One region of the Thalassospira sp. CH_XMU1458 genome, then DNA from elsewhere that is predicted to be linked to it. Evidence: riboswitches for the same ligand, from Rfam matches in the RefSeq annotation. Region 1 holds a riboswitch; each other region holds the start of a gene.
What was found. Region 1 has a riboswitch for cobalamin ahead of cobU (bifunctional adenosylcobinamide kinase/adenosylcobinamide-phosphate guanylyltransferase). Riboswitches for the same ligand answer to the same signal wherever they lie in the genome.
Positions count from the first base shown of each region.

Region 2: another riboswitch for cobalamin. It lies ahead of WBY09_RS10270 (DUF4198 domain-containing protein); the one in region 1 lies ahead of cobU (bifunctional adenosylcobinamide kinase/adenosylcobinamide-phosphate guanylyltransferase).
Region 3: another riboswitch for cobalamin. It lies ahead of WBY09_RS03580 (methylmalonyl-CoA mutase family protein); the one in region 1 lies ahead of cobU (bifunctional adenosylcobinamide kinase/adenosylcobinamide-phosphate guanylyltransferase).
Region 4: another riboswitch for cobalamin. It lies ahead of WBY09_RS16380 (ABC transporter substrate-binding protein); the one in region 1 lies ahead of cobU (bifunctional adenosylcobinamide kinase/adenosylcobinamide-phosphate guanylyltransferase).

Region 1 is NZ_JAYMDW010000001.1:236,691-240,754, reverse strand. It holds gene cobT (nicotinate-nucleotide--dimethylbenzimidazole phosphoribosyltransferase) at 1-139, opposite strand, end outside; gene cobS (adenosylcobinamide-GDP ribazoletransferase) at 336-1,148, shown strand; gene WBY09_RS01075 (histidine phosphatase family protein) at 1,179-1,790, shown strand; gene WBY09_RS01070 (hypothetical protein) at 1,811-2,449, opposite strand; cobalamin riboswitch at 3,002-3,192, shown strand; gene cobU (bifunctional adenosylcobinamide kinase/adenosylcobinamide-phosphate guanylyltransferase) at 3,251-3,790, shown strand; gene cobW (cobalamin biosynthesis protein CobW) at 3,825-4,064, shown strand, end outside.
Region 2 is NZ_JAYMDW010000002.1:622,599-626,662, forward strand. It holds gene WBY09_RS10260 (glycosyl transferase family protein) at 1-173, shown strand, start outside; gene WBY09_RS10265 (DUF924 family protein) at 233-775, opposite strand; cobalamin riboswitch at 926-1,122, shown strand; gene WBY09_RS10270 (DUF4198 domain-containing protein) at 1,293-2,090, shown strand; gene cbiM (cobalt transporter CbiM) at 2,107-2,784, shown strand; gene WBY09_RS10280 (cobalt ABC transporter permease) at 2,777-3,373, shown strand; gene cbiQ (cobalt ECF transporter T component CbiQ) at 3,370-4,064, shown strand, end outside.
Region 3 is NZ_JAYMDW010000001.1:787,172-791,235, reverse strand. It holds gene phhA (phenylalanine 4-monooxygenase) at 89-988, shown strand; gene WBY09_RS03585 (response regulator) at 1,047-1,469, opposite strand; cobalamin riboswitch at 1,756-1,934, shown strand; gene WBY09_RS03580 (methylmalonyl-CoA mutase family protein) at 2,071-4,064, shown strand, end outside.
Region 4 is NZ_JAYMDW010000003.1:512,664-516,727, forward strand. It holds gene WBY09_RS16375 (glucan biosynthesis protein) at 1-911, opposite strand, end outside; cobalamin riboswitch at 1,084-1,286, shown strand; gene WBY09_RS16380 (ABC transporter substrate-binding protein) at 1,513-2,538, shown strand; gene WBY09_RS16385 (FecCD family ABC transporter permease) at 2,579-3,655, shown strand; gene WBY09_RS16390 (ABC transporter ATP-binding protein) at 3,652-4,064, shown strand, end outside.

The sequences.
Region 1 (4,064 bases):
CAAGCGATCCGGCAGGCTTGGTCAATGTTGGTTCGCGCTGGGCCACGGCGGCCTGCGCTTCCTGATCGACTTCGGGAAGTTCGGCGAGAAGCGCACGAATTTCCTCAAGATTTTGGGGCGGATGTTTCGGGTTGAACATTTTGGTCTCCGGCTGGCGACAAAGGTGCCTAACTAGTGTTCCGCTTGGCTTCCGGGGTGGTAAGGATTAGGCTCGGAAACCAATTTTGTAAGGCGGTTCAGGAAGTCGGGCCAAACTAGGCCTGTGCGCAACAGATTGCCAGTTTGAAAATCGGAAATTTATGCTATCCAAAGATCATAACCAAAACGAAACAAATATGCAAAGCTCGGATTCATCTGACAAACCCGGCCCAGACACAGCGACAGATGCCCCCGTCGAGGTTTCGCCTATTTCCGATTTCTGGCGCGCCCTGGCGTTACTTAGCCGTGTTCCGGTCAAGGGTATCGAGGATTTCCGCGCTGAGGTGATTGCAAGATCGGTCTGGTCTTGGCCGTTGGTCGGTTTGTTGCTGGCTGGTTTTGCCATGCTACCGGCGATGCTGGTCTATTCCCTGACAGCCAATATCCTGATTTTTGCGATTGTTGCCTTGGCAGGCATGGTTTTGTTGACCGGATCAATGCATGAAGATGGCATCGCAGATTGTGCCGACGGGTTTGGCGGCGGGTTTGAGCATGCGCGCAAGCTTGAAATCATGCGCGACAGCCAGATCGGTACATATGGCGTTGTTGCCCTGATCCTGTGTTTTGGCCTGCGTCTGATTTTACTTTCTGCGGCGGGCGATGCCGGGCAGGCAGCGATCCTGTTTCTGGTGATGGCAATAACATCACGGGCGGCAATGCCAGTCGTGATGCATATCCTGCCTCCGGCGCGCGCCGATGGTTTGGGCAAGGGGGCCGGAACGCCAAATTTGATGATGGTCGGTTTGGGTGTTGGCCTTGCTTTGATCCTGTCGCTTGTTTTATCGGGTCTGTTTGCGACGATGGCCATTCTAATGGGTGGACTTTTGGCGGTGGGTATTGTTGCGGCGGTCGCGAAATGGCAGATCGGTGGCCAGACAGGGGATGTCCTGGGGGCAACCCAGATCGTGACCGAACTGTTTGTTGGTATCGCCTTTATTGCCGCCCTTTGATCAACCAGCACAGCAACAAGAAGGAATGCCGTGAGCAGTTTGAAAATAACCCGCTGGTGGCTGGTGCGTCACGCGCCCGTCCAAAATCCGAAACGGCTGGTCTATGGCCAAAGTGACATGCCTGCCGACCTTTCCGATGAAAAGGCACTGGCTGCCCTTGCCGGGCAACTGCCGGGTGATGCCGTCTGGGTAACCAGCCATCTGTCACGTACGCATGATACGGCGCGCAGTCTGCAGGCGTTCATGGATAAAGACATAGCGCCGCAGGCTGAAAGCGGCTTTGCCGAACAGCATTTTGGTGATTGGGAATTGCAGAACTGGAATGATTTGCCCAAGGGGGAAACAACACGGTTCTGGACCGACTTTGCCCGCCAACACCCCCCAAAGGGTGAAAGCTTTGCCGATGTGGTTGCCCGTGTCGGACCCGTCTTTGGCCGATTGAGTGCGGATTGGGCCGGGCGCGACATTGTCGCTGTCGTTCATGGCGGCACAGTGCGTGCCATGCTTGCCAATGCACTGGGTTTATCCCTTGAAACCGCATTGGCATTTCATATCGACACGTTGGGTCTGACCACGCTTGAATATATCGACGGTGTCGACGAACCGGGCTGGCGCGTGACCGCTGTCAATCAGCGCTTTTAAGGAGCTTAAGGCATGTTCCGTCAGGCAGAGGCCAGCTCGATATCGGATGCCATGTCATCAAGCGCGTGTTCTGCCAGATAGCGGTCAACCATATCCGGATTCAGATCATGTTTTTCGCAGATGTCGAAAACATCGCGCAGATAGGCCTGATAATAGGGCACCGGGCGGCTGCGTGATTTGCTTCGCAATTTGGCGACATTCGGGAAATCACTGGCAAAGGATGCGTTTTCAATCACCTGGATGATGGTGTCATCAATGATGGCAGCCGGCATTCCGCAATAAGTCTTGCCGCAGGCAGACAACATCTTGCTGGCAGTCGGAACGGAAATGCCCGGCTGGGAAAGCAGCTCGTTCAACTCGTCCTGTCCGAAATCCGAGATCGACATCAGGGTCACTAGGGTTGGCATATCGCGCACAAGCAACGAAAGCGCATTGACGCGAATGCCACGTTCATGGGACCAGATGATGGTTGCGATTACACCCTTTGAGGCATCCTCGGCAAAGATGTCACGCACATCGCGGCGTGCCAGAGTGATCTCGCCATCGGCTGCGCGCTGTTCAAGAAAATCCTGAAATGACCGATCAGGACTGTTCAGACGGTCCAGCAATCCCAGCCACATGTCCTTGCGAGACGATGTGGTCCAGGTTGGCGCGTTCATCTGTCGGATTTTGGATAGGTGAGAACGTATTGCCATTGGTCTTGAAAAATCCAGATTACCCCAAGAGTTTCGGTTGCAGTATTTCCTGCAGCCATCCGGGTGATGAGTCTACTTCCCGGGTTTTCGCCAGATTGCGGATTGTTCCGTCTTTAGGGTCAGGACCTATTAATTTGGTTTGAATGGTTAAACAGATTTGCGCGGATACGCGGAGTAAAACTGCAGGAAGATATTTATCTTTCAAGGTTTTACGACAAAGTAGTCCGTGCAAATCCGATTAATCCGAAGGACAGACGTTATATTTGCAAACTCCAGCGTCAAATCCCTTGTGCGGGATACCAACCCGCCCGGCGGGCTTTTCCTTGGATTTCGCAAATATAACGTCTGCCATTCAAATCAAATTAATAGGTCCTGACCCTAGTTCCAGCGCAACGGCTTGATGTTGGCTGAAATGGTATGACCTCTCAAGCAGACAATTCTTACAAATACTGACCTTCCGATTAGGGTGGGGTGGTAACGAAGGGTTAAGTGCCGAGAATGACCTTTGGCATTTTTGGCAAACCTGCTAGGTTCGGCGCATCGTTCGGTGATGGGAAATCGGTGCAAGGCCGATGCTGCCCCCGCAACTGTATCGGGTTGGGAGATCCGGGTCGGTGCCAACGCGCCAGACCAGCCACCGGGAAACCGGGAAGGCGGATCGCTTTCATGCCCGCAGCCAGGAAACCTGCCGAAGGTGTCACTATTCGAAGGAAGGTGACGACGCAATCGGGCCTCGGTGGGAGGCCATGGCGAGGAAGAAACGGGATGACCCAGACTTTACCCCCTGACGGCCCCTCTGGCGGGACGCATCTGATCCTTGGCGGGGCGCGATCCGGCAAAAGCCGGTTTGCCGAAAACATCATTAATCAGGCGGGCGGTGGCACATATATCGCAACCGGGCGTGCCTGGGATGACGAAATGGCCAACCGCATAGATCTTCACAAAAAATCACGCGGCGATCTTTGGCAGACACTCGAGGAACCGGTCGAACTTTGTTCGGCGCTGCAGACCTGTAATGTCACAGGCGGCAAGCCTGTTCTTGTTGATTGTCTGACCTTGTGGCTGACCAATCTGATGCTTGAAGACCGCGACATTGATGCCGAGATCGCAGCTCTTTGTGATCTGGTGCCAACCCTTGTCGTGCCGGTGCTTTTTGTCTCAAACGAGGTTGGTTTTGGCATCGTGCCGGAAAATGCGATGGCGCGGGCCTTTCGCGATCATGCCGGACGCCTGCATCAACGCATTGCAGAGATTGCAGACAAGGTCACCCTTGTGGTGGCCGGCATTCCGATGTCGGTCAAATAACAACATAAATTATTGAATTTTAAGGATTTCAGAAATGGCACAATTGGGCAAAATCCCGGCAACCGTCATTACCGGTTTTCTGGGCGCTGGCAAGACAACCATGATCCGCAATATGCTGGAAAATGCCAATGGCAAACGCATCGCGCTGATCATCAATGAATTTGGCGATCTGGGTGTGGATCGAGGCATCATCAATGGCTGTGGCATTGAAGGCTGCGAAGAAGATGACGTTGTTGAACTGGCCAATGGTTGCATCTGCTGTACCGTGGCTGAT
Region 2 (4,064 bases), on a different contig from region 1:
TAAAGCACTTCCTGGCTGTCTGGCGTGGCGAGGTAGAAGATATTCCTGCCGAAGCCAAGATCAAGGGCAGTGCTGCCATGGCAGCCTTCCTTGCCGGCAAGGCGGATTACATGGATGAGGCAGAAAGCCTTGTGCAGGGCTGGTGGGATAATCGCGACCGTGATGTTGGCTGATGTTCCGTGATCAAGTGAGATCGAATAAAAGGGACGGGAAACCGTCCCTTTTTTAATGCTCAGAACGATGATCCGGGTTCTTTGAGAAACGCCACTTCCTCTGGCGTCGATGGACGACCCAGTATTTCATTGCGGTGTGGATAGCGGCCAAACCGGTCAATGATCTTCTTGTGTTTCAGCTCGAACTCGTAATTGTGCTCAAGGCCGGGCTGTGAAAACAGGTCAACCGCCACTTCATGAATGATTTCTGATTCCGAGTGCATGTAGGGCATATACAGAAATGCCTGTTCCTGCGGTGTGACCAGTTTGCGATCCAGCCTCAAGGAAACAGCTTCCTGTGCCAGCACCAATGCCATTGGATCTGATGCAAAGGACTGTGGCTGATCGCGGTACATATTGCGTGAAAACTGATCAAGAACGATGATTTCTGCAAGTCGTCCATGGGCGGTTTTGCGCCAGTTAAAAAGCTCTCCGGCCGTGGCGGCGGCATGAAAATCGGCAAAGCGTTCCGCGATATGGCGATCGAGGGCTTTATCCTTGATAAACCACTGTTTTTCTTCGAGTTCCTTGAACCAGAAAACAAGAACCGTTTCAGGTTTCATAATGTTTCCACCCATCTCATTGCAGGCTTTTGCGGCCCGTCGGCAAAGTTGCGGGTGATCTTCGCGCCCGGTTTAAGGCGCGTCAAGCCATCCGCAAAAAGATTGTCACGGACCTTGGGGCAAGGAGTTGACAGCAATCCGTCCGACGTGGATTATGACATTGTCTTTGGTGTTGATCCGATTGGACCAACTTAAAAGGGAACGTGGTGCGTCATGCATGACAAAGCCACGGCTGCCCCCGCAACTGTAAGCGGTCAGAGCATTGCATATGCCACTGGTGCAAACCGGGAAGGCGCATTGCTTTTCAAACCGTGAGCCAGGAGACCTGCCTTTGACTGCCGGGTGCCGATTGCCCGGTATGAAACTGTTGGACGCCGGGGTGAGCGTCAGGTTGCAGGGGTACAAACGGTCTTTTGAAGATCCGCAATCTTGCTTCCAGCCATCCTATCGTTCTTTGTCCTGACCCTGTGCGTTGGGCCGTTGGCCTGCGTGCATCGTTTGAGAAAGAGACGATTATATGTTGAAGACCCTTGGCAGGCTTGCAATTGCAAGCGCCTGTGTGCTGTCGGCGACCATGCCGACGCATGCGCATTTTCAATTGGCCTATACGCCGGACGTGAACGTGACCAAGGCCGGGGATCAGCCGGTGAAGCTGATTTTCTGGCACCCGTTTGAAAACGGCCATGTCATGGATATGGCCGAGCCGCTTGAATTTTATGCGGTTAACCGCGGCGAGAAAATTGATCTGAAATCAACGATTTCGCCGATTACTTTCACCGGAATTGCCAACTCGGCAGCTGCCTTTGACGCAACTTTGACTCTGCGCCGCAGCGGTGATTACGTCATGGTGGTGGTGCCGACGCCGTATTACGAAGAAAGCGAAGATATCTTCATCCAGCAGATCACGAAGTCCTATGTGAACCGCAATGAAATTCCGACCGACTGGATGGAACCGCAAGGTCTTAAAACCGAAATCCTGCCGCTTAATCGACCAACCAACATCATTGCCGGTTCGACCTTTACCGGCCGTGTCTTAAGCGAAGGCCAACCTGTGGCCGGTGTTGAAGTCGAAATCGAATACATGGCCGCAGAACCTGATATGGCCAGCAACACACCCAAAGGGCCAACGGCATCGCCAATGCCCGGTGGTGCGGTTGTGGCCATTTCCGATCAAAACGGGTATTTCACTTTTGGTGTCCCCAAAGCAGGTTTTTGGGGATTTGCAGCACTTGGCAGCGGCCCTGACAAAGAATTTCAGGGCAAGGAACTTTCACAGGATGCAGTCCTGTGGGTTCGCGCCTATGATGTGAAATAGGCGAGGGACAAAACAGATGCATATTGTTGATGGTGCGCTGGCACCGGAAGTCTTGATTGGCGGGGGTGTTCTTGCAGTTGCCGGGCTTAGCCTTGGACTGCGGAAACTGCCAATCGATAAAATTCCCGCAACCGGGGTTTTGTCGGCAACATTCTTTGTTGCCTCGCTTATTCATGTGCCGGTGGGACCATCCAGTGTGCATCTGATCATGAGCGGTCTTGCCGGGCTGGTGCTTGGCTGGACCGCGTTTCCGGCACTTTTTGTCGGTCTCTTGCTTCAGGCCGTTTTCTTTGGCTTTGGCGGTTTGACGGTTCTTGGCGTCAATACGGTCAATATCGCCTTTCCGGCTGTGCTGGCGGGCCTTTTGTTCCGGGGAATGGTGTCGCGCAGCAGCCCGGTCACGGCGGCCGTGCTTGGTGGATGTGCCGGTGCGTTTTCCATCGCGCTGACAACGGTGTTTGTCGCGATTTCGCTTGCACTCAGTGGTGATGCATTTGTTCCGGCGGCCAAGCTGGTCTTCTTTGCCCACATTCCGATCATGGTGGTCGAAGGACTGGTATCAGCGGCATCGGTGTATCTGATCGCCAAGGTCAAACCGGCCTTACTGCAGGCCGCCGATCAGACGTCGGGCTTTGAGATGCAGCCGGCAGCAACTTTGCGTGCAAAGCAGGCGGGCGAGGCATCAAATGGCTAGATCACTCATGCTGGTCTTTGCGCTTGGTATGCTTGTGTTCGGCGCAGCACCTGCACAGGCGCACAAGGTTATCGCATCCCTGTTTCCAAGTGGTTCGAACATCGAAGGTGAAATCGGTTTCTCCAACGGTGTCATGGCTGAAAACACGCCTGTTGAGATCTTTGACCTTGATGGCAACAAGATTGATGAAGTTACCACCGATGGTGACGGTTTCTTTATCTACACACCAAGCCAGCAGGTTGATCTGCGTTTTCGTGCCGATCTCGGGGCAGGCCACGTTGCCGAAGCAACCTTTTCCATAGCGGACCTGGCGGGTGTTGATGGGGCTTTGCAATCGGAAACGTCAAAGACACCGGTTGCATCAGGCGTAGGATCGAACGCTGGGCCTGCAATTACCCGCGAACAGGAAGAAATCATCGCGACCATCGTGCGTGATGAATTGCGTCCGCTCAGACGCGAACTTACCGCCTATAAGGAAAAGAATGATCTTCAATCGATTCTGGGCGGCATTGGCTATATATTCGGTGCCTTCGGGATCATTTATTACATCGCTGCGCGACGGCTAAGAGCAAAAGCACCCAACGCATGAGCCACCTTTTCGGACATGACCAACCCCTGAGCGTTCAGGCGCGTGGCGGGCATTCACCGTCATTCGTCGGGACGTTCGATCCCAGGGTAAGGGGGGTCGCGGCCTGTGTTTTTGCAATCGTCGTGGTGGCCCTGCATCAGATCGAATTCGCACTGGGTGCCCTGATATTTGCCGCCATTACCATGAGCCTGACGGACTTGCCGCTGCGTGCAACTCTGAAACGCATGGCGGCGATGGACGGCTTCATTATCGTGATGCTGGTAATGTTGCCGTTTACGACCCCCGGAACACCGATGTTTTCGGTCCTTGGGGCAGAGGCCAGCAAGGAAGGCCTGATGCATGCCATCCTTGTCGGCATACGGGCCAATGCGGTTGTCCTGATGATGCTGAGCCTTTTGTCGGGTATGACGCCGGTGACACTTGGCCACACACTGTATCGTTTGAAATGTCCGCCGGTTCTGGTGCATCTGATGATGTTCACGGTGCGCTATATTTCGGTGCTTCATGACGAATATCATCGTCTTCGCATGGCGATGAAACTTCGCGGGTTTAAGGCACGCAACAATGCCCATACCTACCGGTCTTTTGGCTATTTGTTTGGCATGTTGGTGGTGCGGTCGCTTGAACGGGCCGAACGTGTGCTTGAAGCCATGAAATGCCGCGGATTTAGTGGTCATTTCCCGATGATTGA
Region 3 (4,064 bases), 550 kb from region 1:
TTCGATGCCCTATTGGCCAGAAAATGACATTAGAGTTGATGTAAAATGATCCTTGTAAATCGGCAATAGAACCCGAAAGAGGACGGCCATGAATCAGGGAAACGATCTGCGTGGTGATTACAGCCACATCAATGACGACTACACCATCGATCAGGACTGGAGCACATATACCGAGGCCGAGCACGAACTTTGGCGCAAACTTTATGACCGCCAGTCGCGCATTTTGGCCGGTTATGCCGCCGAGGATTACATTCGCAATCTGATGAAACTTGATGCGGCGGATCAGATTCCGCATTTCGGCCGGGTTAGCGAGAAGCTCCATGCGGCGACCGGCTGGCATCTTGTGGCTGTTCCGGGGCTGGTGCCTGATGATGTGTTTTTTGACCATCTTGCCAATCGGCGGTTCCCGGTCACGGTGTGGCTGCGCAAGCCCGAGGAAATGGATTATCTGGTCGAACCCGACATCTTCCATGACTTTTTTGGTCATGTGCCGATGCTCTATGACCCGACCTTTGCCGACTATCTGGCAGCCTATGGCGCCAAGGGCCCAGAGGCCATTGCGATGGGCGGCCTGAAACAGCTGGCGCGGATGTATTGGTACATGGTGGAGTTTGGCCTGATCATGACCCCGCATGGATTGCGCGCCTATGGGGCTGGCATGTTGTCATCGCAAACCGAAACCATCTATTCGGTGACCGATCCCACACCAAACCGGGTAGCGTTCGAGCTTGAACGCGTCATGGGCACGGATTATGCGATTGATGATTTCCAGAAAACCTATTTCGTTCTGGAAAGTTACGATCAGTTGTTTGACGCGATGAATGTGCCGCTCGCCCCGATCTATGATCGGCTCGCCAAGAAGCCTGCGATTGATCCGGCAACCACCTTGCCGACAGACCGGCTTTATCATGTGCATGGTGCTGCAGACAGCATCATTTCCCTGGGCGAGGAGACCCACAGGACCCACAGACAACAACGCCCTGCGTAAGGCAGGGCGTGGCGATCCGTTCAGGATTGATCAAGGCAGGGCTGGTCTGGCAGCACCGCTAGCAGGCACTGATGGAATGACCCAGCACCCGATTGAGTTGCTCAAGCACCACTTTCGGGCTGGCGTCCTTGCTGATGAAATCGGCCGCCCCAAGCGCATCGGCTTGTGCGCGGGTGTCGGCATCATAATGGGCCGAGAAGAAGAAAACCGGCACGTTTTGGCTGTTGGGATAGCGGCGGCGAATTTCGCAGAACGCTTCAAAGCCGCTCATACCCGGCATTTCGATATCAAGGATGATGGCACGGGGATAAAGCCCGTCCAGCTGATCAATCAGATCATCGGCACAATCAAAACCGGCCACGTCATATCCTGCCCGACGCAACACTGTTTCAAGGGCTGCTTTGGCGCTGGGACTGTCGTCGGCGAACGCAACCAGTCCATCAGGACAGAATTGCGACGGCATGGCGCTGAGCGCGTTCATGGATGGCGATACTCCGAGTTTTGGGACAAGTCCAAACTGACAGACGAAAATGTCAAATTGGTTAAACCCGCCAAATTTTTGCCACGCAATGTTCCGGCTTCACCCTGATCTTGCACCCGTGCCGCGAAAGTATAAGGCCGCAAGGATCGGAACCATGCGGCGCGCAAACCACGAACAGACGTGCAAAACCCCAATGTTTCCGCCGACATAACGTTACGGAAACCTGATTTGTCGGGGTCGATATCCGTCTAAATAGGTATTTCCATGCCTATTTACGGAATTAAGGACAGGTGCTATAAACCGCCATGTCGCGAATGTGACCGGAAAATAGGATCGGGAATCCGGTGCGGCCGTGCTTTAGCGCACTTTGGCCAAGCCCGGAACTGCCCCCGCAACTGTAAGCGTGACGGCCTTTTTGCAGGCTTTCTCGCGAGTCAGAATACCGATGGTGTTTTCTTGGCATGAAATGGGCCGGGCGGGGTGTACCGGGTACTGGGAATCCGTAGTAGAATAGAATTTGGCAACGTTCCGTGCCCGACGCCATATGAAGACCCCATATGGAGTCGCATCAAGGACGGGACACACCAAGCCGGGAGAAACCATGTCCGACCCGCTAAAGCTCGCATCCGAATTTCCATCTGCTGATTACGCAAGTTGGCGCAAGCTTGCCGAAGAGGCCCTTAAAGGGGCCCCGTTCGAAAAGAAGCTTGTCACCAATACGCTTGATGGTTTTTCCGTTCAGCCGATCTATACAAATGACGATCAGGATGACGCGACCCGGCTGATCCACGAAGTTCTTAATGCCACGGTCGAGCCGCGCGAAACCGTAACCGGTTGGGACATCCGTCAACTTCATACCCATCCCGATCCCAAGGCGACCAATACCGCGATCCTCGAGGACCTTGAAAATGGGGCGACCTCAATCACGCTAAAACTTGATGCCGCCGCCCGTGCCGGGCGCGAAATCAGTTCTGCCGAGGTCGGTGTTGACGGTATTGCCATTCATTGTCTGGCCGATCTCGATGCCGCGCTTGAGGATGTTTACACCAACCTTGCCACCGTCGGACTTGATGCCGGGGCGGCAGGTGTTCCGGCCGCAGCACTTCTGGCCGCCCATATCGCAAATACCGATGGTGCCGACGAAGCCGCACCGGCCTTTAACATTGATCCGATCGGAACCCTTGCGTCCACTGGCACCCTGCCCTGTGGCGCACAGGATGCGGTTGATCATGCGGCAAGCGTTGCGGTCGAGCTGATTGATCTGTTCCCGCTGGCAACCGCAATTTCAGTGAATGGCGCACCTTATTACAATGCCGGGGCCACCGATGGTCAGGAACTGGCCTGCCTGCTGGCAAGCGGGGTGACCTATTTGCGCGCCCTGACCGATGCCGGGATGGCGGTTGATCAGGCCGCGGGTGCGATGGTGTTTAACGTTGCCATCGGCACCGACTTCTTTGCCGGGATCGCCAAGCTGCGTGCCCTTCGCATGATGTGGAGCCGCGTCCTTTCGGCATCGGGTGCCGAGGATGCGACGATTACGGTCAACGCGGTTTCAGCCGAAATGGCCCTGACCAAGGTTGATCCGTGGGTCAATATGCTGCGCACAACGGTCACCAGCTTTGCCGCCGGTCTGGGTGGTGCGGACAGTGTGACCTGCCTGCCTTATGATCATCTGATTGGCCTGCCAGATGGCTTTGCACGCCGTATTGCACGCAACACCCAACTGATTTTACAGGAAGAAAGCAACGTGCACCGGGTCATCGATCCGGCTGGTGGTTCGTGGTTTATTGAAAACCTGACCAAGGAGCTGGCGAAGGCCGCCTGGACGAAATTCCAGTCGCTTGAATCTTCGGGTGGTATTCTAAGTGCCCTTGCCAATGGCAGTCTCAAGACCGAGATCGAGACCGTTTGGAATGCGCGTGAAAACCGCCTGTCGACCCGTCGTAATCCGCTGACCGGTGTGTCGGAATTTCCCAACATCACAGAAGCCAAAGTAACCTGCGAAAAGCCGGACCTTGAGGCAATCGTTGCAGATGCCAAGGCCCGCCAGACCAAATTTGATGGCACGGTCGGCAAAAGCCTGAGCGCCATGATTGAGGCCGCGCGCGCAGGTGCCACCATCGGGCACATGTTTACCGATCTTTATGGCACCAGTGCCGCGACATGTATCGGCGCCCTGCCCGCCCATCGACTTGCCGAACGTTACGAAGCGCTTCGCAAACGGTCTGATGCGCATAAGGCAAAGACCGGATCCTTCCCGCAGGTCTTCCAGGCCAATCTTGGCAAGGTTGCCCAGCACACGGCACGCGCGACCTTTGCGCGCAACTTCTTTGAAGCAGGCGGGATCGAGGCGATCACCAATAACGGCTTTGCCAATGCCGATGATGTTGCAACCGCCTTTGGCAACAGCGGGGCGAAAATCGCCATCATTTGCGGATCAGACGCGCAATATGCCGACATGGCAGCGGATGTTGCCAAGGCGCTGAAAGCCAAGGGGGCAAGCATGGTTTATCTTGCTGGCCAGCCGGGCGATGCCAGGTCCGATTACGAAGCAGCCGGCATTAACGAGTTTGTTTTTGTCGGGGCCGATGTCCT
Region 4 (4,064 bases), on a different contig from region 1:
GTCCAAAGCTCCAGCCCGTCGCTGTCATGCACTTCCGGGCGCCAGTCAAAGCGGAACGATTTGTTCTGTTCGGAATACCAGAACATGCTGGTCAGCGGTGCGATACCAAGCCGTTCGATGTCCTTGCGCAAAAACAGATGCTTTTCGACATCCATCGTCACCCCTTCGCCGCGATAAAGCAGGAATTTATACGCCCCCGTGATGCTGGGGCCATCCAGCAGGGCATAAACCGTCACCGGGTCTTCGGGATTTTTGGCCGGTTCGATAAAGAACTGACGGAAATCGGGGAATTCTTCGGGAACCGAGGTCGCGGTATTGACCGCAATGCCGCGTGCCGACAGGCCATACTGGCCTTCATCCCCAATGGCGCGGAAATAGGATGCGCCAAGAAACGCCGCCCAGTCCTGGGTTTTCCAGTCATCGCGCGCCTGATTTTCATGCAGGCGGAAACCGGCAAAGCCGCTATTGGCGGGCAACTGGCGGGCAATGCTGTCTTCGGGCATGTCAAAGTAATCGGGCTTATAGATCACTTCGCGCGCCTGCCCGTTTTCCAGAAGATACATATGCACCGGTTTGGCGAAATACATACCCAGATGGAAGAAGGTCAGCGGATAGGTGCCTGATCCATCGGAAAACGGCGAATGGTCGCGTTTGTAATGCAGCTTGCCATGGGTGTCGTAATCGATCTTGCCGACAATTTCCGGGTTTGGCGCAACGGGTGGCTCATAGGCCGATGCGGCCATGGATTTGGCGCGTGCAATCAGATCGGCAAAATCAAACGGCTGTGCCGAACCCAGATCAAGGCCGTCGACATCTGCCAAAGCATGCTGATAGATCGACATTCCCGGCAGGATAAGACCGGCTGCCGCGATGGATTTCAAAAAGCGTCTGCGTTCAACAGAAGTCGTCATGTTCATCACATTCCTGTGGTTTGAGGTGTCGGGAAAGCATACCCGGCAGTGTGGAGGTAATCGGGATGAAACATGGCAAATTCAAGGTCGTATCAATTGCTTTTTATGCATGGAGCCTTGGCGTTAATGCCGCTGGTGGTCTGCCAATTTCCTTGACCGTGTTTTTGGTTTAATCTAACCGTGACGTGTCGGTATCCGAATATCGGATAAAGGGAATTCGAGATGGGCCGAATATGGGTTCATTAACCGAAGCTGCCCCCGCAACTGTAGGCGGCGAGCATTTTTCTGACCAATGCCACTGGGATCAACCCGGGAAGGCCAGGGAAAATGCGTTGACCCGTAAGCCAGGAGACCTGCCGACACGAAGACGACGGACCGGGCGGGGTGCCCCGGAGAATGTCGGTACGTGTCTTGGCCCAACAGTTTAGCCCAGGTTTTCTAAGCTTTAAGGCCGACATCTTCCGTCATCTCCTGACACTTTTGCCAGTCCATTGACAGCAGTAAAAATGATGTTATGTTATAACATAACATTTGACGGTGCGTTGAAACTGGATCATCCAAAACGGTCCCGGATCAGCGCATCAGCAAGAGGGAACTAAAAGTGATCAATCACGATAAACGTGTACTGGCGGTCGGGGTGTTTGCCGCTGGTCTTATTTCATCTGTTTCATTTGCGTCCGCAACCGAATATCCGCTCAGTATCGAGAACTGCGGGACTATGTTGCAATTTGATGCGGCCCCGGATCGCGTGGTGTCGTTGGGCCAAAGCACGACTGAAATTCTCTATTCGCTGGGCCTGGCCGACAAGGTCAAGGGTACGGGTGTCTGGTTCGGTCCGGTGATGGATGAATTCAAGGACGTCAACGCATCTGTGCCGCGTCTGGCCGACAATGATCCGGGGTTCGAGACCGTTGTCGCGCAAAAGCCGCAACTGGTTGCCACCCAGTATCAGTGGCATGTCGGGCCCAAGGGCACCGTCGGCACCACCGAACAGTTCAACGAGCTGTCGATTCCGGTCTACACCGCACCTGCTGATTGTGTGGGCAAGGACAATGCCGGTGGCGGTGACGGGGTGCGCCACGAAGGCTTCACCATGGATCTGATTTATCGCGAGATTTCCGATCTTGCGCAAATCTTTGATGTCGAAGATCGCGGCGACGCGCTGATTGCCAGCCTGAAGGAACGTCAGGCGAACTCATTGGCGCGTGTGACGGCAAGCGGCCATGACAACGTATCCGCCGTCTTCTGGTTTTCCAGTCCTGAAATCAACAGTGATCCCTATGTGGCGGGCAAGAACGGCGCGGCGGGCTATATCGCCGGTAAACTTGGTGTTCGCAACATCATCGACAGCAATGAAGAATGGCCGACCGTTGGCTGGGAAACCATTGCGCGCGCCAATCCTGATATCATCGTGATTGGCAAGATGGGTCGTCGGCGTTTTCCGGCCGATGACTGGCAGGTCAAGATGGATTTCCTGAAAACCGATCCGGTCGCAAGTCAGATGAAGGCAGTGCGCAATGGCAATATCGTGGTGATGGACGCCCAGTCGATGGATCCGACCATCCGCCTGATCAATGGTATTGAAACACTTGCCGAAGCGGTCGAAAGACTGAGTGCTTCGAACTGACCTGCACTGCCAAAGGCGCCTGATATGCCCGGAGAATTCAATGTTTGAAACAACGCCAGTGCAGCAGCCGGTTCAGCCACCTCGGCAATCGCTGGCGGGGCGGGCATATCTTGTGCGGGCCGGTGTCAGTCTTGGCGCCCTGGTTTTGCTTGTTGGTGTCATCGCGATGGCCGCGGCCAAGGGGGAAACGCACATTCCCCTTGGCACCGTCTTTCAGACCATTGCCAATCATCTTTGGCAGGCGGGCTATGACGTTGATCCGATTGATGCCGGGATCATCTGGAATTACCGGATATCGCGCGCCATGGTGGCGGCGGCCTGCGGGGCGTCCCTTGCGCTGTCCGGCGCAGTGTTGCAGGCACTTTTGCGCAATAGCCTTGCTGATCCTTATTTGCTGGGGATTTCGGCCGGGGCATCGACCGGTGCAGTCAGCGTTGCCATTCTGGGGTTTGGCGCGGGCATGGTTTCCCTGTCACTTGGCGCCTTTGTCGGCGCGCTGGTGGCATTCGGGTTTGTTGCCCTTTTGGCCATTCCGGCCGGGCGCGGGGCCGGTGCGATCATTCTTGCCGGGGTAGCCGGATCACAACTGTTTAACGCGTTAACGTCCTTCATCGTGACCAAGGCCGCCACGGCGGACGAGGCACGCGGGGTAATGTTCTGGCTGCTTGGTAATCTAAGTGGCGTGCGATGGCCTGATGTCTATCTTGCGCTGCCGGTTGCCGTTATCGGCTTGCTGGTTTGCCTTTGGTATTCCCGTGCGCTTGATGCCTTTACCTTTGGTGTGGAGTCGGCAGCATCCCTTGGTGTGCCGGTGCGCCGGGTTTATGTGGTGTTGATTGCCATTGCTGCCTCGATGACCGCAGTGATGGTCAGTATCGTCGGGTCCATCGGCTTTGTCGGGTTGGTCATTCCCCATGCCGCGCGGTTCTTTGTTGGAACACGGCACGGATTTCTGTTGCCGGCATCGGCCCTGATCGGGGCGGTGTTTCTTGTGGCGGCCGATATTGTATCGCGCATCATCCTTGATGGTCAGGTCCTGCCCATCGGGGTTATCACGGCGCTGATCGGTGCACCGGCCTTTGCGATCATCCTGTGTCATGGGCGGGTGTTGCGATGAGCCTTGAATTACGCAATGTCGGCTGGAATGCCGGATTTAAAAAGATCATCAGCGACGTGTCGCTTCACGTGACACGGGGCGAGTTCCTGGGTGTGATTGGGCCAAACGGATCAGGCAAAACCAGCATGATGTCGGTTCTGGGCGGCATTCGTGCGCCGTCGACCGGGCAGGCATTGCTGGGGGACCAACCGATGAAGAAAATCGGTCGGCGCAACCTTGCCCGTCATATCGGCTTTGTCGAACAACAGGCCGATACCATCGACCGCATTACCGTGCGCGATGCCGTCGCCCTTGGCAGAACGCCTTATCTCAGTTTGCTGACACCATGGTCAGGGCACGACGACGCCATCGTGTGCGAAGCCCTTGCCAGTGTTGAAATGGGGCCGTTTGCGGACCGGATGTGGCATAC